Linked DNA regions of Teredinibacter turnerae T7901. The protein of the gene in region 3 interacts with the protein of the main gene of each other region in a pairwise test. Links are inferred from orthologs where the notes say so. Each region holds a gene or a part of one and is shown on either strand. Other genes may lie near its edges. The genes, in order: TERTU_RS11630, ftsA and TERTU_RS16990.

The links.
Region 1: the proteins of TERTU_RS16990 (region 3) and TERTU_RS11630 interact in binary tests that used the Escherichia coli proteins (3 or more experiments, as listed by UniProt). The link is inferred for Teredinibacter turnerae T7901 from one-to-one orthologs.
Region 2: the proteins of TERTU_RS16990 (region 3) and ftsA interact in binary tests that used the Escherichia coli proteins (3 or more experiments, as listed by UniProt). The link is inferred for Teredinibacter turnerae T7901 from one-to-one orthologs.

What each region holds. Positions count from the first base shown.
Region 1 is NC_012997.1:2,903,615-2,910,706, reverse strand. What follows is about bases 3,508-6,286. They hold TERTU_RS11630 (RodZ domain-containing protein), read left to right. Parts: upstream 3,508-4,315; coding sequence 4,316-5,257; downstream 5,258-6,286. Other genes in these bases: hisS (histidine--tRNA ligase), read left to right, coding at 5,332-6,286; pilW (type IV pilus biogenesis/stability protein PilW), read left to right, coding at 3,508-4,268. Also shown: TERTU_RS11650 (AsmA family protein), read right to left, coding at 1-1,537; ndk (nucleoside-diphosphate kinase), read left to right, coding at 1,783-2,208; dual-specificity RNA methyltransferase RlmN, read left to right, coding at 2,227-3,426; more of pilW, read left to right, coding at 3,456-3,507; more of hisS, read left to right, coding at 6,287-6,603; TERTU_RS11620 (YfgM family protein), read left to right, coding at 6,614-7,092.
Region 2 is NC_012997.1:3,396,235-3,403,383, reverse strand. The notes cover bases 161-2,996. They hold ftsA (cell division protein FtsA), read left to right. Parts: upstream 161-883; coding sequence 884-2,110; downstream 2,111-2,996. Other genes in these bases: ftsZ (cell division protein FtsZ), read left to right, coding at 2,167-2,996; TERTU_RS13490 (cell division protein FtsQ/DivIB), read left to right, coding at 161-836. In the rest of the region: more of TERTU_RS13490, read left to right, coding at 1-160; more of ftsZ, read left to right, coding at 2,997-3,336; lpxC (UDP-3-O-acyl-N-acetylglucosamine deacetylase), read left to right, coding at 3,771-4,682; TERTU_RS13470 (M23 family metallopeptidase), read left to right, coding at 4,924-5,856; preprotein translocase subunit SecA, read left to right, coding at 5,955-7,149. UniProt on the Escherichia coli protein: Essential cell division protein that assists in the assembly of the Z ring. May serve as the principal membrane anchor for the Z ring.
Region 3 is NC_012997.1:4,228,337-4,235,599, reverse strand. Bases 2,285-5,234 are described here. They hold TERTU_RS16990 (rod shape-determining protein), read left to right. Parts: upstream 2,285-3,218; coding sequence 3,219-4,250; downstream 4,251-5,234. Other genes in these bases: mreD (rod shape-determining protein MreD), read left to right, coding at 5,143-5,234; mreC (rod shape-determining protein MreC), read left to right, coding at 4,297-5,139; gatC (Asp-tRNA(Asn)/Glu-tRNA(Gln) amidotransferase subunit GatC), read right to left, coding at 2,748-3,029; gatA (Asp-tRNA(Asn)/Glu-tRNA(Gln) amidotransferase subunit GatA), read right to left, coding at 2,285-2,683. Outside these bases: Asp-tRNA(Asn)/Glu-tRNA(Gln) amidotransferase subunit GatB, read right to left, coding at 1-1,216; more of gatA, read right to left, coding at 1,229-2,284; more of mreD, read left to right, coding at 5,235-5,634; TERTU_RS16975 (Maf family protein), read left to right, coding at 5,705-6,298; rng (ribonuclease G), read left to right, coding at 6,307-7,263. UniProt on the Escherichia coli protein: Forms membrane-associated dynamic filaments that are essential for cell shape determination. Acts by regulating cell wall synthesis and cell elongation, and thus cell shape.

The DNA.
Region 1 (7,092 bases), 1.3 Mb from region 3 along the record:
CGCTTCCACCTTGCGTTTCGCCATTTATCTGGATGTTCATCGTGCCTTTCAATTGGTCGTATAGGCCTAGCGATGAAAGTGCCAAACCTACGTCCAAACCGCTCATCGAAAACTCCGACGTCAACTGGTTGTTCGTGTTCGCGTGTTTCAGTTTGGCGGTGCCGGAGAGGGTTCCCTCATATAGAGAGCCTTTTTTCACGGTGACAGTCGTAACTCCAGGTTTCAATGTTAACTCGCTGTCTAAATTGGTGAGATTCTGCTCAAGAAATGTCACTTTTTGCGTGCGTAGATTGAGAACCCCAATGATGCTGTTTAGTGCGTCCAGGTTGAGCGGCGAGTTATCTGCGGATTCCGGTGCTGCATTCGCTGGTGGTGTTGGGGCGATCTCATCTGGCTGCGGGACTGGGGGTAAATAATGGTCGAGATTCAGTTGATCGACCGCCAGCGTAAGTTGCAGCTTAGGCGGAAGCTCGGGTTGCAAGGATACAGTGCCTTTTGCATCCAGCTTGGTTTTGTCCAGAGTTGCGGATAGAACCGCAACCTCTAACTGGTCGCCCCGGTATTGGATGTTGGCATTGGCTGCGAATTTGGTGAGCGCGCTGGAGTTGCTCATCTCAGGAAGCGCCACTTCCATCCATTTCAACCAGGCGGCTGGGTTCAGCTCGTCGAGTTGTATGGTTGCTTCTGCCTTTAGTGCTGGTGATGTAACCACCGAAATATTTCCGTTTATACGCGCATCCGCTTCTTCTGTAGCCATAGCAGATAGGCGCGTGGACGCAAACGTAATCGCGCCCGCGCCAGTTTGTGTGATTGTCGATTCAAACCCGATTCGAATCGGTGGATAGGGCGCAAATGTCAGCTCGCTGTTAAGTGCAATTTGCATTGGCTGGCCATTGAGGTTGACCGCATCAAGCTGTACATCGGTTTGTCGCAACTTAATGTTGCTGTTGTTGACAGCGTTGGTATAGCTGAGCTCGAAGTCGCTGATCTTAATCCGTTCTATTGCGATTTGAGTATCGCTTGCGTTCGAGTTGTCGCTGGCCTTTTCTGGCTCCGCTGGCGCACGCTTGGCAGGTTCACCACCCTCTGTGTCTGTGTCTGTGTCTGAGTCGCGAGCGAAAGCATCGAGTACTGGTTGCCAGTTACTCTCGCCGTTTTTGCCAATATGGAGGTCCACTTTAGGGTGTTGAACAAAGACGGCATTGATGCGTAATTCTCGCTCTCTGATAAGCGCTAGGAGATCGAGCTGCAGATTAAAGCTGTCGATGCTGGCGAGTTTTTCGGTATCTACACGTGCTGCGGAAGGAAAGAGCTGGATTTCGCCGGATTTTACCCCGGCTACGGGGTACACAGACCAGTTGAGGTCGCCAAGAATTTCGGTGAAAACCCCTTGCTCCGCCAGAGCTTTCTCCAGCTTTGGTTTTAAAAAATTTGCGTTGCTGCTAAGCAGGAATAGGGCAAGTGCTAATGCACAAAGGAGGACAAAGGCAATGATAGCTAAGGTGATTTTGAGGAGGCGTCCTGCGATGTATGGCATAAATGGGCTGGCACTGTGTTGGGTTTAGAAGATGAGACTCTAGCCATATACCCTGGGTTCACTCAAGAAGAAAAATGTATCGCGAAAGATACTTGGCACGTTGGCTGCTTTTTTGATCGCAATCCACGTATAATCGCCTGTTTTGCGATTTGCATGCGCAACGGTATGGGGCCGCTTAGGCGTGCCGCCCGATCCGCAGCGCTAACCCCCAAAGAATATGGACCAGAGCAAGGAGTATATTGTTGATGGCTATTGAAAAAACATTGTCGATTGTTAAGCCGAATGCTGTAAAGAAAAACGTGATTGGTGATATTTATAGTCGTTTTGAGAAAGCCGGCCTGAAGATTGTGGCCGCTAAAATGACTCAATTAGACGATGACCGTGCCGGTGGCTTCTACGAGGAGCACAAAGCGCGACCGTTTTTTGGAGAGCTGGTGGAGTTTATGACCAGCGGGCCGGTTCTTATTCAGGTGCTGGAAGGTGAAAATGCCGTGGCACTCAACCGTGAAATTATGGGTGCCACCAATCCGGAAAATGCTGCAGAAGGTACCATTCGTAAAGATTTTGCGGATTCTCTGAGCGAAAATGCTGTCCATGGTTCCGACAGTACTGAATCGGCAGCAAGGGAGATAGCGTACTTTTTTGATGCGGCGGAAATTTTCTCCCGTTAACTTGAGGTTGATTGATTAGTGAGTTCAGATGTGAGCGCAGTTGACGCTGTTGAAATCGTTGGCGATGCGGCCAAGGTAAACCTTCTCGGTATGTCTCAAGGGCGTCTGGAAGCGTTTTTTGAATCTCTGGGCGAGAAGAAGTTTCGCGCAACTCAGGTGTTGAAATGGGTGCATCAGCTGGGTGTTACCGATTTCGCGCAAATGACCAATATCAGCAAGGCGCTCCGTGAGCGTTTAGCCGACATCGCGGAAGTGCGCATTCCTGAAGTGATAGAGCAGTGGGACTCTACCGACGGCACGCGCAAGTTTCTTATACGCGTGGGTGGCGGCAACGCGATCGAAACGGTATTTATTCCGGATGGTGAGCGCGGCACCCTGTGTGTGTCGTCTCAGGTCGGTTGCTCCCTGGATTGCAGCTTCTGTGCAACGGGCAAACAAGGTTTTAACCGCGATCTCACGTCTGATGAAATCATCGGGCAAGTCTGGATCGCGGCGAAATCCTTTGGCCAGCTCCAAGAGGGCGGGGCACGAGGAGACCGAAAAGTCACTAACGTGGTACTCATGGGCATGGGCGAGCCGTTGCTCAACTTCGAGAACGTCGTTGAAGCAATGCACCTGATGATGCATGACAACTGCTACGGCATATCCAAGCGTCGCGTTACGTTGAGTACATCGGGTGTGGTGCCGCAGCTGGATCGACTGGGCAAATACACCGATGCATGCCTGGCAATTTCCCTGCACGCGCCGAACGATGAGCTGCGAAACCAGTTGGTACCGATCAACAAAAAATACCCGATTGCGCAATTGCTTGCTTCTGCCAAGCGCTATATTGAAGGGCTTCCGGATGCGCACCGTAAAATTACCATCGAATACACATTAATCGATCAAGTGAACGACCGCATAGAACACGCGCATGAATTGGTCGAACTGTTGAAAGATGTGCCGGTTAAAATTAACCTCATACCTTTTAACCCGTTCGGGTTATCTAACTATAAAAAGGTGAGTAATAACGCGTTGCGCCGTTTTCAGCAGATATTGATTGATGCGGGTTATACCGCAACGGTGCGCACCACGCGCGGCGACGACATTGACGCAGCCTGTGGTCAGCTGGCAGGTCAGGTTAACGACAGGACTAAGCGCAGTCAGCGTTACAAGCTGGATCAGGCCGCTTTACTCGCTACAGGAAACGACATCATTCCTGTGAAAATGGTGCAATAAACAACAATAAAGTGCGGAGATATTGGGCTATGCCTGGCAATTCCCTGTTTGTGAGCCGTGTCAGCCAACCTGTGCTGACGCTGGTTAAAAGGGTGACATATGTCGTTTTGATCCTGTGCCTCGGCGGGTGTGTTACCACGATGGAAAACCCGGAGCGCAGAGTGAACAAGCAACAGGCAGTGGAAGCCAACGTAAAGCTAGGAATGTCTTACCTGCAGCAAAACAACCGCGAAGGTGCGCAGCGTTCGTTTACTAAAGCGCTGGAGATGGACCCAAAATCTGCCGAGGGTTATCTGGGGTTGGCGATGATCCACCAGCTGAATGGCGAAGCGGAAGAGGCGGATAAAAAGTTTAACAAGGCGCTGCGCAGCCGTGTGGACTTTTCCCTTGCCAGCATTCAGTTCAGTTACGCACGCTTTTTAGTAGAGCAAAAACGCTACGAAGAGGCCTACACCTATTTCGAGGCAGCGTCGTCGGACTTCAATTATCCTCGGCGTACCGATGCCCTGGTGAATGTTGGCCGCATGGCTTTGCTGCTGGGTAACAAGGAGCGCGCCGAGGGCGCATTCGCACATGCGTTAAATCTTGATCCCCGTCAGGCGGAAGCTGCGTTGGAACTTGCGGATATGGCGTTTGCCTCCCGCGACTACACCAAAGCAGCGCGGTTTCTGGCGCAGTTCGACAGCTCTGCTCGGCAGAATCCGCGCAGTTTGTGGCTCGGTATACGATTAGAGCGCATTTTCGGTAACAAAGATAAAGAGGCCAGCTACGTTTTGGCCCTTAAAAATCTGTACCCTTACTCAAAGGAATATTTGGAGTACAAAAGGCTCATGGGACAATAGCCGGCGTCCAATTAAACAAAGTAATAGTTTGAGAAAGAAGTGCATTCATGACTGGGGAAGAGAGAACTACCGACTATCGCGCAAGCCTGGCTGAGGGTAAACCTGGCGCTGCATTGCGTATTGTGCGGCTTGAAGCAGGTTTGCCGCTTAGCAAAATCGCTGAGCAAACGTTGATTCCTGAGTGGAAACTCCAAGATCTTGAGGACGACACCTACGATCGGATAGGTGCGAAAACATTTCTCAATGGCTATGTACGCAAATATGCGAGTTTGTTGAAACTTGATGCGAGCGAGTTCGTTGGTGCTTTGCCGGAACAAATGCGAAGTAATGTTGCACCAGCACAGTCATTTACGGAAACCGCAGCCAACGCCACCGCGCCCAAACCGCGCGCAAAAAAAAGCGGCACGAAACGTCGGCTCCCGGTTATTCCTGTTGTTGTATTCCTGATCGCGGCCTGGGCAATTGCTGTTTACTTTATCGAAGACGTGGGGCCTGGCGATAACGAAGCCGGGACGGTCGAGGCTGCATCGAATATTGGCGAACTTCCGAACGACGAGAAGGGCGCGCCCCCGATAGATTCGGCAGATACTGAAGACCGTGGCGATTTTGATGGCGACACCAGCGTGCAGGAAATTCCTGTGCTGCTGGATCTGCCAGAAGCTGATCTGGCTCCGGTGGTGGCGACGCAGGAGCCTGCATTAGAGGCCGAGTCACAAGTGACCCCTGATTCCACCGATGCCACGCCCAGCCAGGATCGTCTCAACTTCACGTTTAACGATGATTGTTGGTTACAGGTGACCGACGCCACTGGCAAGGTAGTGTTTGCGCAACTTCAGACGAAAGGGGATAATCTGCAGCTTTTTGGCGAGAGCCCGTTTAGTGTGATGTTGGGCAACGCACGTGCTGTGGCGATAGAGCTTAACGGTGCTCCTGTAGACATCAATCCCGTGTCCAACCGTAAAACACTGCGTTTTACTGTCAGTTCGTAACGGAAATAAACGAAAAATACAATGGGCCAGCCAGGTTATTCCGCGGCTGGCCTGTGTGAGTTGAGAGCTATAACTTGAAAAAACTGCAAGCCGTAAAAGGCATGAATGATCTGCTCCCCGCAGATTCACCCTATTGGCAGTATCTGGAAGCAACGATTACTGATGTGGTTCAGGGATACGGGTTTCAGGAAATTCGTTTCCCTATTCTGGAAGCCACCGAACTCTTTAAGCGATCAATCGGTGAAGTGACTGATATCGTTGAAAAGGAAATGTACACATTTTTGGATCGTAACGACGAGAGTGTGACGCTGCGCCCGGAAGGCACAGCTAGCTGTGTTCGCGCATGCGAACAGCATCAGCTGCTGTATAACAGAGGCACCATTGCGCAAAAGCTTTGGTATATGGGGCCTATGTTTCGCTACGAGAAACCACAAAAAGGCCGCTTGCGCCAGTTTCACCAGATAGGTGTCGAAGCCTACGGTATCGCCAGTGCAGATGCGGACGCGGAATTGCTCATCATGACTGCTCGTCTGTGGAAAACCCTCGGCATTGATGATGCGGTCGAGCTACAGATTAACAGTCTGGGGACCAATGAGGCACGCGCCAATTTTCGCGCCGCGCTCGTGGATTTTTTGAGTGCTAACGAAGCCAAACTGGATGAAGACAGTCAGCGTCGGCTCGCCACCAATCCTTTGCGTATTCTCGACAGTAAAGATGCCGATACCCAGGCATTGCTTGCCGATGCCCCCGACCTGGCAGACTTTCTGGATGACGAATCCCGCGAGCACTTCGCGCTGCTACAGCGCTATCTCACGGCCGCTGGCGTAAAGTTTACGGTTAATACTCGCCTGGTACGCGGCCTCGACTATTACAGTCGCACCGTTTTTGAATGGGTGACTAACCGCCTAGGGGCGCAGGGTACGGTGTGCGCGGGCGGGCGTTACGACGGTCTTGTGGCACAATTGGGCGGTCAGAACACACCTGCGGTCGGGTTTGCCATGGGGCTGGAGCGGTTGGTGCTCTTGGTTCAGGAGCTGAATGCGTTTCCAAAGGATATTTCTCGCGCAGCTGATGTCTATCTGCTGGCTCTGGGTAATGTGATTCCAGAAGCCTTTGCCTTGACTGAACAATTACGTGAGCAAGCTCCGCACCTGCGGGTGCAAATGAATACTGGCGCTGGAAGTTTTAAGAGCCAGATGAAAAAAGCCGAACGTTCGGGGGCTGATGTCGTGCTCATTTTGGGGGAAGACGAAGCGTCCGCCGGAGAAGTAACTGTGAAATACCTGCGCTCAGATGAGCCGCAACAAACCATCCAACAACAACAAATAAATCAAATATTCGTTTAGGAGTAGAAAGGTGGCTGATCATCTATCTGAAGAAGAACAGGTTGAAGCAATCAAGCGTTGGTGGAATGAAAACTGGGTGTCTGTGGTGCTGCCCATCATTCTTGCGTTAGGTGGATATCTTGGCTGGAATAGCTGGCAGGATCACAAGCAGGGTAAGGCCGAGCAGGCGTCCGACCTCTATCAGCAATTGGCGATGGCTGCTGAAGTAGCGCCAGGTGAAACACTCAGCGAAGAACAGCGCGCCGCAATTGATGAGTCTGCTAACGTTATCATCGACGCACATGGTGGTACCTTGTATGCCGATATGGCCAACCTGTTGTTGGCAAAAATCCAGGTAGAAGGCGGCCAACTGGACGCTGCTGCGGCACGTTTGCAGGCGGTGGTTGATAATGGCGCAGACGAAGCGATCCAGCAGGTTGCGAAAGCCCGCCTTGCCCGGGTAATGAGCGCGAAAGGTGATCATTCCGCTGCACTCAGTATGGTTGCGCA
Region 2 (7,149 bases), 830 kb from region 3 along the record:
ATAAAAATAAAACCGGAGGTGGACGGGCTAAGGCTGCAACAAGAGGCGCGAGTTCAAAGTCGCGTGTGCGGCCTAGCAAGGAACCGCGAAACTGGCGTGCTTTTTTTTGGCCGTTGCGTTTTTTGGTGATGCTTGCGTTTCTTGGCGTGCTGGTTTTTGGTGTGAATTGGTCTAAAGGCCTGCACAAAATACAAACTATGGTTAATCGGCCTGTGTCCAGTATTTCAATGAAAGGCGAGTTTAGTCACTTAACTAAAGATTATCTGCAGCAGGTGGTTGTAAAGCAGATGAACGGTGATTTCGTTGACCTCGACTTGCGGTCTATGAGGGCTGCGTTAGAGGCTGAGCCCTGGGTACAAACTGCAAATGTTCGCAGGATCTGGCCGGACAGGCTGGAAATTTCCATCCAGGAGCAAAAACCCATTGCGCGATGGGGCAGAGAAGGATTTATTAATGCTCAGGGGCGATTGATCGACGTAGAGAACAACTCCACATTGGCAGGGTTGCCGGTGTTTTATGGCCCACGATCTAAAAGCAACGAAATCGCGCAAACATATTTGGCAACCGCCGAAATTTTATCGGCATCAGGTTTTGGCTTGATGGGCATACAAGTCGATGAAACACTTTCATGGCGAATTTATCTGACGGATAATGTGGAAATAATTATTGGTCAATATGACGTGCTTGAAAAACTTAATAATTTTTTACTGGTATATCAGAACAATTTAGAAGAGAAAAAGGATCAGTTGGCTCGAGTGGATATGCGTTATGATCACGGAATGGCCGTTTCCTGGAAACCAAAACCAGATGTGCCACAATTACAAGCGAGTCGATAATGAATGTTGCGTTGGAACGAATGAGTCAGCTTAGGGCGGGTAAATAAATGGCGCATGCAAATAGTGGACGTATGATTGTCGGCTTGGATATAGGGACATCCAAAGTCGTTGCCATTGTCGGAGAAATTTCGCCCGAAGGTGATCTTGCGGTCGTCGGTATAGGCTCACATAAATCTGTGGGCATGAAAAAAGGTGTGGTCGTCAATATCGAGTCTACCGTGCAATCGATTCAACGAGCAGTCGAAGAGGCGGAACTCATGGCTGGCTGCGAAATACATTCTGTATATGTTGGAATTGCCGGTAGCCATATTCGCAGCCTGAACTCACACGGCATAGTCGCGATAAAAGATCGTGAGGTATTTCCTCAGGATCTGGATCGGGTCATCGATGCTGCGCAGGCAGTGGCCATTCCTGCGGATCAAAAAATACTTCATATATTGCCGCAGGAATATTTGATCGATGACCAGGAAGGTGTAAAAGAACCTCTGGGGATGTCCGGGGTGCGCCTTGAAGCTAAGGTTCACCTGGTTACCTGCGCTGTCAACGCTGCCCAAAATATTGAGAAATGTATCCGTCGTTGTGGGTTGGAGGTTGAGGACGTCATTCTGGAGCAGCTGGCTTCCAGCTACTCGGTGTTGACCGATGATGAAAAAGAATTAGGTGTTTGCCTGGTTGATATTGGCGGTGGCACTACAGATATTGCGATTTTTACTGAGGGTGCAATTCGTCACACAGGTGTGATTCCTATCGCCGGTGACCAGGTGACGAATGATATTGCTATGGCGCTGCGCACTCCGACGCAACACGCGGAAGAAATCAAAATTAAATATGCGTGCGCATTGGCCAAGCTGACCGGCGCCGAGGAAACAATAAAAGTACCCAGTGTGGGTGATCGCCCTGCGAGGAATTTATCGCGGCAGGCGCTGGCGGAAGTCGTGGAGCCACGGTACGACGAATTGTTTACTCTCGTGCAAGCAGAGCTGCGTCGCAGTGGTTTCGAAGATTTGGTCGCCGCTGGCATTGTGTTGACCGGCGGCACGTCGAAAATGGAAGGGGTTGTTGAACTGGCAGAGGAAATTTTCCATATGCCGGTTCGACTTGGTGCACCCACCAATATTAAAGGTTTAAAAGATATTGTAGATAACCCGATTTATTCAACTGGCGTTGGGCTGTTGCTATACGGTATGCAGCAATCGGGAGAGTCTGTATTCAGCCAGGAGCCTCGCGCGAGCTTTTTTAGCCGCATGAAGTCCTGGTTTAACAAGAATCTTTAGTGGCAGAGCTATGCTACTGAGTGTTTTAGTCAAAAGGGGAAAAGAGGGGAACTCTTATGTTTGAATTAGTTGATAGCATTCCGCAAAACGCAGTAATTAAAGTTGTTGGTGTGGGTGGTGGCGGCGGAAACGCAGTCAAGCACATGATTTCCAATGCCGTAGACGGTGTTGAGTTTATCTGTGCAAATACTGATGCTCAGGCGCTCAAAGATGTTGATGCGCGAACTGTGCTGCAGTTAGGCCACGGTATTACCAAAGGGTTGGGCGCTGGCGCAAATCCGGATATCGGTCGACAGGCTGCGATGGAAGATCGTGAGCGTATTACAGAAGTGCTGCAAGGTGCAGATATGGTGTTTATCACCGCCGGTATGGGTGGTGGTACTGGAACTGGTGGTGCGCCTGTGGTTGCAGAGATCGCCAAAGAGTTGGGTATCCTCACCGTGGCAATTGTTACCAAGCCTTTTCCATTTGAAGGTCGCAAGCGCATGAAGATTGCCGATGAGGGGATCAAGCAGCTTCAGGATCGCGTGGATTCTTTGATCACTATTCCTAACGAGAAGTTATTGGCGGTGCTCGGTAAGGCCACAACATTACTTGACGCGTTCAAAGCTGCGAATGATGTACTGCTGGGCGCTGTTCAGGGGATTGCAGATTTGATTATTCGCCCTGGCATGATCAACGTTGATTTCGCTGATGTGCGAACAGTGATGTCAGAGATGGGTATGGCGATGATGGGAAGCGGAACCGCAGCGGGTGAAAACCGCGCTCGCGAAGCTGCTGAAGCGGCCATCCGCAGTCCCCTGCTTGAAGATATTAATTTACAGGGTGCGCGCGGTATCCTGGTGAACATCACCGCAGGTATGGATCTGAGCCTGGGCGAGTTTACGGAAGTTGGCGATACCATCGAAGAGTTTGCCTCTCACGACGCGACTGTTGTGGTAGGTACTGTGATCGATCCAGAAATGAACAACGAACTGCGGGTAACGGTGGTCGCAACTGGTCTGGGTGCTGAAGTGAGAGCAGAAAAGCCTACGCCTGCAAAGGTAGTGGACAACACTCGCACAGCGGACGGCCGTCCAAACTATTCTGCGCTCGATAAGCCAACGGTAATTCGTAACACCAAAACGGCTGCAAGCTCTGCTGCTGCAGTTGCACAGCTCGAAGAGGCAGATAAAAACCTGGAATACCTGGACATTCCTGCGTTTTTGCGACGTCAGGTCGACTAACTAAGCGCTGCGCTTAATTAGAGTGTGCGCTAACCCCGCACGCTCACCCGTTTTGCAGACGGAGATGGAGCAGAAGATTCCAGAGGGAAGGCGTTTTGAGTTTCCCCCTCAACTTGCCGCTCTGGACATAGCACATGGATGTACGCCTTCCTGCTCCGGTATCTCACGGGTAAATGGGAACTTTTAGCCCCATCTCTCGTCTGTAAATTTGAACTTGTACGCAATTTTTTACTTGAAATTAGGCGTTTGCGAACCGATCAAGGATCATGTGAGCCAGTATTTTGAACCACATGCGACTTAGTAAATTCGTTTAATAACGACCTTTAGTAGTTCAGCGTTGCGTGTGGGCAAAAAATGCACAGAACATTTGGTTTTGCGGTCAGCACTCTGCTATGATGCGCGCCGCTTTCGAGCCCCTTTTTGAGACTGCATGAATGATCAAACAACGTACGTTGAAGAATGAAATCCGAGCAACCGGCGTAGGCCTGCACACCGGCCAAAAGGTTTACCTGACCTTGCGCCCAGCCCCAATTGATGCGGGCATCGTATTTCGTCGCGTGGATCTCAGCCCTGCAGTCGATATTCCCGCTCACGCGGAAAACGTTGGTGATACCACGCTTTCTACCACTCTGGTCAACGGCGATGTGCGAGTTTCAACGGTAGAGCACCTCATGTCCGCAATGGCGGGTCTGGGTATCGATAACGCCATTGTTGAGGTGAGTGCTGACGAAGTGCCCATTATGGATGGTAGCGCCGGGCCGTTTGTTTTTCTGATTCAGTCGGCGGGTATCCAAGAGCAGAATGCGCCCAAGAAATTCATCCGAATCAAGAAGAAAGTTGTGGTGAAAGACGGCGAAAAAGAGGCCGCTTTTTATCCGTTCAACGGCTTTAAGGTCTCTTTTGGCATCGATTTCGATCACCCGGTATTTAAGGGGCGTAAACTTGACGCGACTATCGATTTTTCGAGTACGTCATTCGTCAAAGAAATATCCCGTGCACGCACCTTCGGTTTCATGCATGAGATCGAGTACCTGCGCTCGAAAGGCCTGGTGAAAGGCGGAAGTCTGGACAACGCGGTCGTGGTTGATAAATACCGCATCATGAACGAGGACGGCTTGCGTTACGACGACGAGTTCGTCAAACATAAGGTGCTCGATGCCATCGGTGATCTGTATCTGCTTGGTACCAGCTTAATCGGTGAATACCGGGCCTACAAAAGCGGCCATGGTCTGAATAATCAGGTGTTGCGCGAGCTCATGAAGCGAGAAGACGCCTGGGAGCTGGTAACCTTCGACGAGGAAGAAACCGCTCCAATCTCCTACATTAAGCCATTATTGGCGGTCTAACACGACAGCCTGACTTATGCCAATAGTCGGGCTATCGCTCCAGTTCCTTATAAAGTTAAGTTGGAATTTTGTGGCTGAATATGCCATAGTTCGGCCGTTTCGTCACAAATAGCCAGAGCTGGCAATCCTCAACTTGCAGCCGGGGCGGAAGTGAGCAACTATTCAGGCAGGCAGCTTGATTAAAGTTTGGTCCGGCTGAATTAGCTTGAGGGTTGTGCAGAGTTATTGCGCCAAAAGATTAATGAAGATAATCGTCGTCAGTAAACGTCACGGCAGCACCCGCAGCTTTACGCTGGGCGGGTGGACTCGTGCCCTGTTATCCGCCTGTATGGTGGGTATACCTGTGGGCGCTGTGACTTTGGCTGTGTCACAACACCTCAGCTCGAATTCGTCCGATATCCTCACCGCAGAATCTACCGAAGCCTGGGAAGAAACCCTGGTGGAGCAACAGTCGCAAGTAGAGCGGGCTAAACAGGATTCCGAGCGCAAGCTCGCCGCGTTGACACTCCGCGTAGCAGAACTTCAGGCGCGCCTGGTGCGGCTGGATGCTCTCGGTGAGCGACTGACCACTATGGCCAAGCTCGATACCGGCGAGTTCGATTTTGGTCGATCGCCCGCGCGTGGCGGGCCAGAGCAGGATATCGACGAGACGACCTACGCAGCGCCAGATTTCCAGGAAGCACTGGAGCAACTGGGTGCTCAGATAGAAGACCGGCAGCAGCAGTTGGATACGCTCGAAGCTCTCCTTGCCAAGCGCAAGCTGCAGAACGATGTCTTTCTCGCTGGCAGACCTATTAAAAAAGGCTGGATGTCGTCACGCTATGGTCGTCGCAGTGACCCGTTCACTGGGCGAATTGCCTGGCATGCGGGTGTTGATTTCGCCGGCAAAGAAGGTTCGGATATCATTGCTGTGGCATCCGGCGTGGTTACCTGGTCTGGCGAGCGTTACGGTTATGGCCAGATGGTGGAGGTTAACCACGGTAATGGCTTTTCCACCCGTTATGCGCACTGTAAGGAAAACCTGGTTAAGGTTGGCGACGTAATCAAGAAGGGCCAGGTTGTCGCGCTAATGGGCTCAAGCGGCCGCTCCACGGGCCCTCATGTTCATTTCGAAGTCTACAAAAATGGTCGTACCGTCGACCCGGCAACCTATATTCATCGGGCCAGTCGTTAAGTTTTCTTCTTCTCTCCGGCGTTTACGCCTGCTCAAAACACTTCATATTTATTAGATAAATACGTAGGGCGCATGCCCCTCCAATAGTTGGATTTTCTATGATAGGCAAACTCTTCCGGGCCGTATTTGGCTCGAAAAACGATCGTGAGTTGAAAAGAATGGGTAAATTGGTGCGTAAAATTAACGCGCTGGAACCCGAATTTGAACCGTTGGACGACACCCAATTAAAGGCGAAGACGGCCGAGTTTCGCGAGCGTTTTAATAATGGCGAATCGCTAGACCAATTACTGCCTGAGGCTTTCGCCGCCGCGCGGGAGGCGAGTAAACGCGCAATGGGCATGCGTCATTTTGACGTGCAGTTGATTGGCGGCATTACGCTACACGAGGGCAGGATCGCAGAGATGAAAACCGGTGAGGGTAAGACGCTGGTCGCCACTTTGGCCGCGTACCTCAACGGTATTCCTGGTAAAGGTGTTCATATCGTTACGGTGAACGATTATTTGGCGAGACGCGATGCGAACTGGATGAGGCCGGTGTATGAGGCACTGGGAATGACAGTGGGATCTATCGTGTCCATGCAAGACCCCGCCGAAAAACGCGAGGCCTACGCAGCAGATATTACTTACGGAACCAACAACGAATACGGTTTTGATTATCTGCGCGATAATATGGCGCTGCGGAAAGAAGATCGTATGCAGCGACCACTGGCATACGCTGTTGTTGACGAGGTGGACTCGATCCTGATCGATGAGGCGCGTACGCCTCTTATTATTTCCGGTGCGGCCGAAGATAGCTCAGTACTTTATCAGGCGATAAACAAGCTGATTCCTTCATTAAAACGCCAACCGGAGGCGCCGGAAGGCGAAGAGCCGACTGAGCTGGGCCACTTCACTATTGATGAAAAAATGCGCTCAATTGAGCTTACCGAAGACGGTCATCAACTGGTGGAAGAGTTACTGATAAAAAATGGTTTGCTCGGTGAAAACGACAGCTTGTACCACGCATCCAACCTGAGCTTGCTGCACCACATTTTGTCCGGTTTGCGTGCGCATCACCTGTACCACAAAAACGTGGAATACATCGTTCAAAACGGGCAGGTGGTGCTGATTGACGAACATACCGGCCGCACCATGCCGGGTCGCCGGCTGTCTGAAGGTTTGCATCAGGCTATTGAGGCGAAAGAAGGTGTGGCGATTCAGGCGGAAAGCCAAACCATGGCATCCACCACCTTTCAGAACTATTTCCGTATCTACGACAAGCTTGCCGGAATGACCGGCACTGCCGACACTGAAG
Region 3 (7,263 bases):
TCGTATCGGCATCGCCTTCGCCGTTCCACATGGCATCGAAAACCTGTTTGGCGATTTTGTTGGAAATGGTCTGATCCTTAATTCTCGCGATCAACCCTGCCAATTGCTCTGCGCTGACCTTGGCTGCAGTGATGCGGATTTCCTCTGCATTAAGGCGAGCGGAAATTTCGCCCATCACCCAGTTAGCCGCGAGTTTTGCATCGCTACATTTAGCGGCCACAGCTTCAAAAAAATCGGCGGTGGCGGCATCGGCGCTAATGATGCCTGCGTCGTAAGGAGACAGCCCATAGCTTTCTTCAAAGCGGAGCTGGCGGGCATCTGGCAATTCGGGCATGGCGGCGCGGGCTGCATCGATAAAGTCGTCATCCAGCATAACCGGGAGCAGGTCCGGGCAGGGGAAGTAGCGGTAATCGTTGGCTTCTTCCTTGGATCGCATGCTGCGTGCCTTGTGGGTTTCACCATCATAAAGGCGGGTTTCCTGAATGATTTTGCCGCCGTCTTCAATAACTTCTATCTGGCGCTCAACTTCTTGCTCGATGCAGCGCTCCATAAAGCGGAATGAGTTGAGGTTTTTGGTCTCGGTGCGCGTACCCAGTTTTTCGTCACCTTTCAGGCGGACCGAAATGTTGACGTCGAAGCGCATGGAGCCCTGACTCATTTCGCCATCGCAAATGCCTAGCGACGTTACAATTGAATGCAGTTTGCGCGCAAATGCGACAGCTTCTTCTGCGCTGCGCATATCTGGCTCAGTCACCACCTCAATCAACGGCGTACCGGCACGGTTGAGGTCAATTCCGCTCATGCCGTGAAAGTCTTCATGCAGGGATTTTCCCGCGTCTTCTTCCAGATGCGCATGGTGAATTCGAACGCGTTTTTCACTGCCGTCAGCGAGTTGGATATCTACGTAACCTGGGCCAACGATGGGCTCTGCGAGCTGAGTGGTCTGGTAGCCCTTGGGTAGATCCGGGTAAAAATAGTTTTTGCGCTCAAACACCGAGCGCTTGCCAATTTCAGCGTTCACGGCCAGGCCAAACATAGTGGCGAAGCGGAAGGCTTCGGCGTTTGGCGTGGGCAATGTGCCCGGCATGGCCAGGTCGATGGCACAGGCCTGAGTATTGGGTTCAGCGCCGAACGCGGTGCTGGAGCCGGAGAATATTTTGGTGTTGGTGGCCAGTTGTACGTGTACTTCCAGCCCGATAATTGTTTCCCATTCCATAATCTGTACTCCTTAGGCGAGGGAACTGGGGGCAAGGGTGTGAAAGTCCGTTGCCAGCTGGAATTGATGGGCGAGATTCAGCAGTTTGCTCTCTGCAAAGAAATTGCCGATCAGTTGCAGGCCGACAGGCTTGTTGTCGACCAGGCCGCAGGGCACGCTCATACCGGGCAGCCCCGCCAGGTTGGTGGCGATGGTGTAAATATCTTCCAGGTACATGGCCACGGGATCGTCGCCTTTGGAGCCGAACGCAAATGCGGGTGACGGAGCGGTTGGCCCCATAATCACGTCGACCTCTTTAAATGCATCGACAAAGTCCTGTTTGATCAGACGGCGCACCTGCTGCGATTTACCGTAGTAGGCATCGTAGTAACCGGCGGACAGGCAGTAGGTGCCGACCAGAATACGACGCTTCACTTCTTCACCAAATCCTTCCCCGCGCGAGCGCTTGTAAAGATCCATTAAATCTTTCGGGTCGTCGCAGCGGTGACCATAACGCACACCATCAAAACGCGACAGGTTGGCAGAACATTCGGCGGGTGCAATCACATAATAAGCGGGAACTGCGAGGTGTGAGTGCGGCAGCGAAATCGATTTAATCTTGGCGCCGGCTGTTTCGTACTGCTTGATTGCATCCTGAACGCGGGCTTCGGTACCCGGGTTGAGGCCCACCTCAAAATATTCTTTGGGCACACCAATGGTCACGCCTGCCAGCGAATCGCCGAGATTGGCAATGTAATCGGGTACCGGTTCGTCGATACAGGTGGAGTCTTTATTGTCGTAGCCGGCCATGACGTTCAGCATAATTGCCGCGTCCTCAGCGCTGCGGGCCATTACCCCGGCCTGGTCCAGACTGGAGGCAAACGCGATCATGCCCCAGCGGGAAACGCGCCCGTAGGTGGGCTTGATGCCGGTGATGCCGCACAGTGCTGCAGGCTGGCGAATGGAGCCACCGGTATCCGTTGCTGTCGCGCCAGGCGCCATGCGCGCTGCCACCGCAGCGGCTGATCCGCCGGAGGAGCCGCCGGGTACACAGTTGGTGTCCCACGGGTTTTTAACCGGGCCGAAATAACTGGTTTCGTTCGATGACCCCATGGCAAATTCGTCCATGTTGGTCTTGCCGAGCATCACGGCGCCTTCATTAATGTAGTTTTCTACAACGGTTGCGTTGTAAGGCGGCACAAAATTATCGAGCATTTTCGAGCCGCACGTGGTCTTAACGCCATTGGTGCAGAAAATGTCTTTGTGTGCGAAGGGCACGCCGCACATAGTGGGCGCATTGCCAGCCGCCAGGCGTGCGTCGGCAGCTTTCGCCTGCGCCATGGCAAGTTCTTCAGTAACAGTGACGTAGCAGTTGTACGTTGGGTCCTGCTGTTTGATGCGATCGAGAAAATAGCGGGTGATTTCCTCGCTGGAAAATTCCTTCGCCTGGAGCTTGCGGGAAATTTCAGCAATGGTCAGGTTGTGCATTGCGGGTTCCTGGTGAATTTGGTGCTTATCGTGAAAAAGAGCGATTGCCGGTGCGACAGATCAGTTAGTCAATAACCTTGGGTACCAGGTAAAGGCCATCTTCTGTTGCCGGTGCAATTTGTTGAAAGGCGTCGCGCTGGTTGGTTTCATTTACATCGTCGGCACGTAAACGCTGGACGGCATCCAATGGGTGAGCCATGGGTACCACGCCGTCGGTATTTACTGAGCTCAGTTGATCGACCAGTGCGAGCACTTCGGTAATGCTCTTAGCAGTTTGCTCGATGGTTTCCGCACTGATTTCCAGGCGGGCCAGATGAGCCAGTTTTTCAATATCGGATGGATTCACTCGAGGCTCCAAATCGCGGTTTTTATAAACGCGCTACGTTACCATATTTGTGCCTTGCCCAAAATCCCCGGCATTGATAGAGTGCGTGCATTTATTGCTGCTATAACTAGACTTTCTAAAATACACGGGCTTGTGCTTTACAGCCTATGCTCAGGTAAGGCAGCTTTCGAGAATAAGGTCTCCAAAAATATGTTCAAGCGTTTACGCGGTCTCTTTTCTAACGATCTCTCCATTGATTTAGGTACGGCGAATACGCTGATTTATGTTCGCGAACGGGGCATCGTATTAAACGAGCCTTCGGTTGTTGCGATTCGCAATCAAAACGGACAAAAATCAGTAGAGGCAGTCGGCATGGCGGCAAAACGCATGCTGGGCCGTACCCCTGGAAACATTACCGCTATTCGGCCACTCAAAGACGGCGTCATTGCCGATTTCCAGGTGACCGAGAAAATGCTGCAACACTTCATCAAAAAAGTGCACGAAAACAGCTGGTTTCAACCGAGCCCGCGAGTGTTGGTGTGTGTGCCCTGCCTTTCTACCGAAGTTGAAAAACGCGCAATTCGCGAATCGGCACTGGGTGCAGGTGCACGTGAAGTGCGCCTGATTGAGGAGCCAATGGCTGCGGCAATTGGCGCGGGTTTAAGTGTTGATGAAGCGACTGGTTCCATGGTGGTCGATATTGGCGGCGGTACCACGGAAATTGCAATTATCTCGTTAAATGGTGTGGTGCTGTCCGACTCGGTCCGCATCGGCGGCGATCGATTTGACGAAGCGATTGTCAATTATGTGCGCCGCAAATACGGCAGCGTTATCGGCGACGCGACTGCTGAACGTATCAAGAAAGAGATTGGCTGCGCCTACGCGGGCAGTGAAGTACTGGAAATAGATGTGCGCGGGCGCAATCTCGCGGAAGGTGTTCCGAAAAGTTTTTCTCTTAACAGTGATGAAGTCCTTGAAGCACTGCAGGAGCCGCTGTCTGGAATCGTGCAATCCGTAAAAAGTGCGCTTGAGCAGTCGCCGCCCGAGCTCGCCTCTGATATTGCTGAGTCCGGGATGGTGTTAACCGGTGGCGGCGCGCTGTTACGCGATCTGGACCGCCTGCTAAGTGAGGAAACCGGGTTGCCAGTGGTGGTTGCCGAAGACCCGCTTACCTGCGTGGCGCGCGGTGGTGGTAAGGCGATGGAATTGATGGATCAGCACACGCTGGGTTCACTTTATTAATTTACTCTAGCCGCTGTGCGCTGGCGGAGGTTCCAACATCAAGCCCCTGTTTCGCCAAGGTCCTTCCCTTAATGTGAGAGTGGTTTTACTCACCGCTCTCTCGCTCGCGATTGCCTTCACCTACCTCTATACCGACTGGTTCGACTCCCTGAAAAAGCACGGTGCTGATATTTCGGCACCTTTCTACTGGGTTTCCGATTTGCCGGCGAAAGCCAGCGATTGGGCGGATACCCGGCTGATGTCGCGCTCGCGTCTCGAGCACGAAAACGAAGCCTTGCGCACTGAGCTGCTTGTGTTGCGGCGCAAGGTTCAGTTGCTCGCTTCTCTTTCCGCAGAAAATGTTCGTCTGCGACAATTGCTTAACTCCACCGATATGTTGCAAGACCGCGTGATTATCGCAGAGTTGATCGGTGTTGCACCGGACCCTACTGTGCACAAGGTTATTGTTAATCGCGGCGCAGAAGAGGGTGTCTATGTGGGCCAGGCAATGGTTGATGCCAACGGTCTCATGGGGCAGGTTGTCACCGTGGGTGAGCACAGTAGTGAGGTGCTCTTAATTACCGACACTACCCACGCGCTGCCGGTGCAAATTAATCGTAACGGTGTGCGACTTATCGCTGAGGGTGTCGGCAATCTCTATGAACTGGTGATACGCCATGTATCCAGCACGGTGGATATCCAGGAAGGCGATCTGCTGGTGAGTTCGGGCTTGGGCCAGCGCTTTCCTGTGGGGTATCCGGTGGCTAAAGTTGAGCAGGTGGTTATCGACCCAGGCAAGCCCTTTGCTCGCGTAATTGCTCGTCCTATGGCCGAAATGAATCGCAGTCGTCATGTGTTGCTGGTGTTCGATCAGCCCCCCGCCGACAACACCGAGCAGGCGGCAAACTAGGCTATGGCGACGCCGAAGCAACGTAATTACGCACTTTTTCTGGGCTTGAGCATCGCGTTCGGGTTAGTGTTTGCGGTGTTGCCACTCACCCAGGATTTCTCGTATTTACGCCCCGAACTGCTCTGTTTGTTGGTGATCTTCTGGGTAATGAACAGCCCTGAACAGCTGGGGATGACCTTTGGTTTCCTGGTGGGTTTGCTGCAAGATGTTGTCGAACTGGGTGTCTGGGGCGGCCATGCGATGGCGCTCACTATCATCGCTTACATATGTCTCATGTCCTATCAGCGCATCCGCAGCTATTCCGTTTGGCATCAGTCGCTCTGGGTTTTTATTCTAGTGGGGGTGCATCAAGTGGTGGTCAACTGGGTACAGGGAATTGCCGGTTATCGGACGCCGGCCCACTATCTGGTGCTCCCGACCTTAATGACAGCCCTGTGTTGGCCCCTGGTCGTGTTCTTTTTTCTCCGTATTCGTCATTTGTACCGCACGCAGTGAGCGGCCCCTTGCTGGCTGGTAAATGCTACACTGCGATCCTTTAACTGGTTTCTTTGTTTCAGGAGCGCAGGTGACACCCTCCGAAATTTTATATTTGGCTTCGAAATCGCCGCGCCGCCGTGAACTGTTAACGCAGATTGGCGTCGCGTTTTCGATTATCGACGTCGATGTTCCGGAAGAACGCGCGCCTGATGAAACTCCTCTGGATTATGTAACCCGCCTCGCCGCCGACAAGGCCAGAGCCGGATCCCTGCTCAAACCGGATGCGCCGGTGCTGGGTGCCGACACGATTGTCGTGCTGGATTCGACGGTTTTGGAAAAGCCCGCGAATAAAACGCAAGCGATTAACATGCTCACTAGTTTGTCGGGCCAGACCCACCAGGTCATGACAGCGGTCAGTATTTGTCGCGGTACCGAACAGAAAACCTTGTGCAGTGAGACGGATGTGCGATTCCGCACTGTTTCATCCGCAGAGGCAGAGCGCTATTGGAACTCCGGCGAGCCGCAGGACAAGGCTGGTGGTTACGGAATTCAGGGATTTGGCGGCGTTTTTGTGGAGGAAATTCGTGGCAGTTACTCCGCTGTGGTGGGGCTTCCCTTATTTGAAACCAGTCAACTTCTGCAGTTATTTCGCCTTCCCGTGTGGAATGCGTCGGAGAAATAATCGCCCCAATGAGTGAAGAAATACTGGTTAATTTTGGCCCCACCGAAACCCGGGCGGCGTTGGTGGAGAATGGCGTTTTACAAGAAGTTTATATCGAGCGCGCCCGCACCAAAGGTTTTGTGGGGAACATCTACAAAGGTCGGGTGGTGCGGGTACTGCCGGGTATGCAAGCAGCGTTTGTGGATATAGGGCAGGCGCGTGCCGGCTTTATCCATGTCTCGGATATCGCGGTCGATCCAGCGAAGAACGGTGATGAACGCGGTCACGCAGAAGCCGATATTCGCGATTTTTTACGCGAAGGCCAGGATATTCTGGTGCAAGTGATCAAAGACCCTATCAGCACTAAGGGTGCTCGATTGAGTACCCATCTCTCTGTATCAGCGCGTTACCTCGTTTATATGCCAAACAGCCACCACATCGGTGTCTCGAATAGAATAGAAGACGATACCGAGCGCGATCGGTTGCGGGCTATTGTCGAAAAGCTCGCTGCCGAATACGAGGAAGAATACAAAGGCGGTGGTTTTATCATCCGCACTGTAGCCGAGGGCGCGAGCGAGGAGGATTTGCGAGCGGACATCCCGTTTGTGTTCCGCCTGTGGCACGATCTCGCCGATACCATCGCAAAATCCCGTGCACCAGCCATAATTTACGAAGATCTTCCGCTTTATATGCGCACTATTCGCGACCTGATGCGGTCCAATATTGAAAAGGTGCGGATCGACTCGCGCGAGAGCTTCGCCAAAATGGAAAAGTTTGCCAAGCACTATGCGCCCGAAATTGGTGGACGTATTGAGCATTACCCCGGTGAGCGACCGCTGTTTGACTTGTACGGTGTTGAAGATGAAATTCAGCGCGCACTGGACAAAAAAGTGGTGCTGAAATCCGGCGGTTATTTGATTATTGAGCAAACCGAGGCGATGACCACCATCGATGTGAATACCGGGGCTTTCGTCGGCCACCGCAAC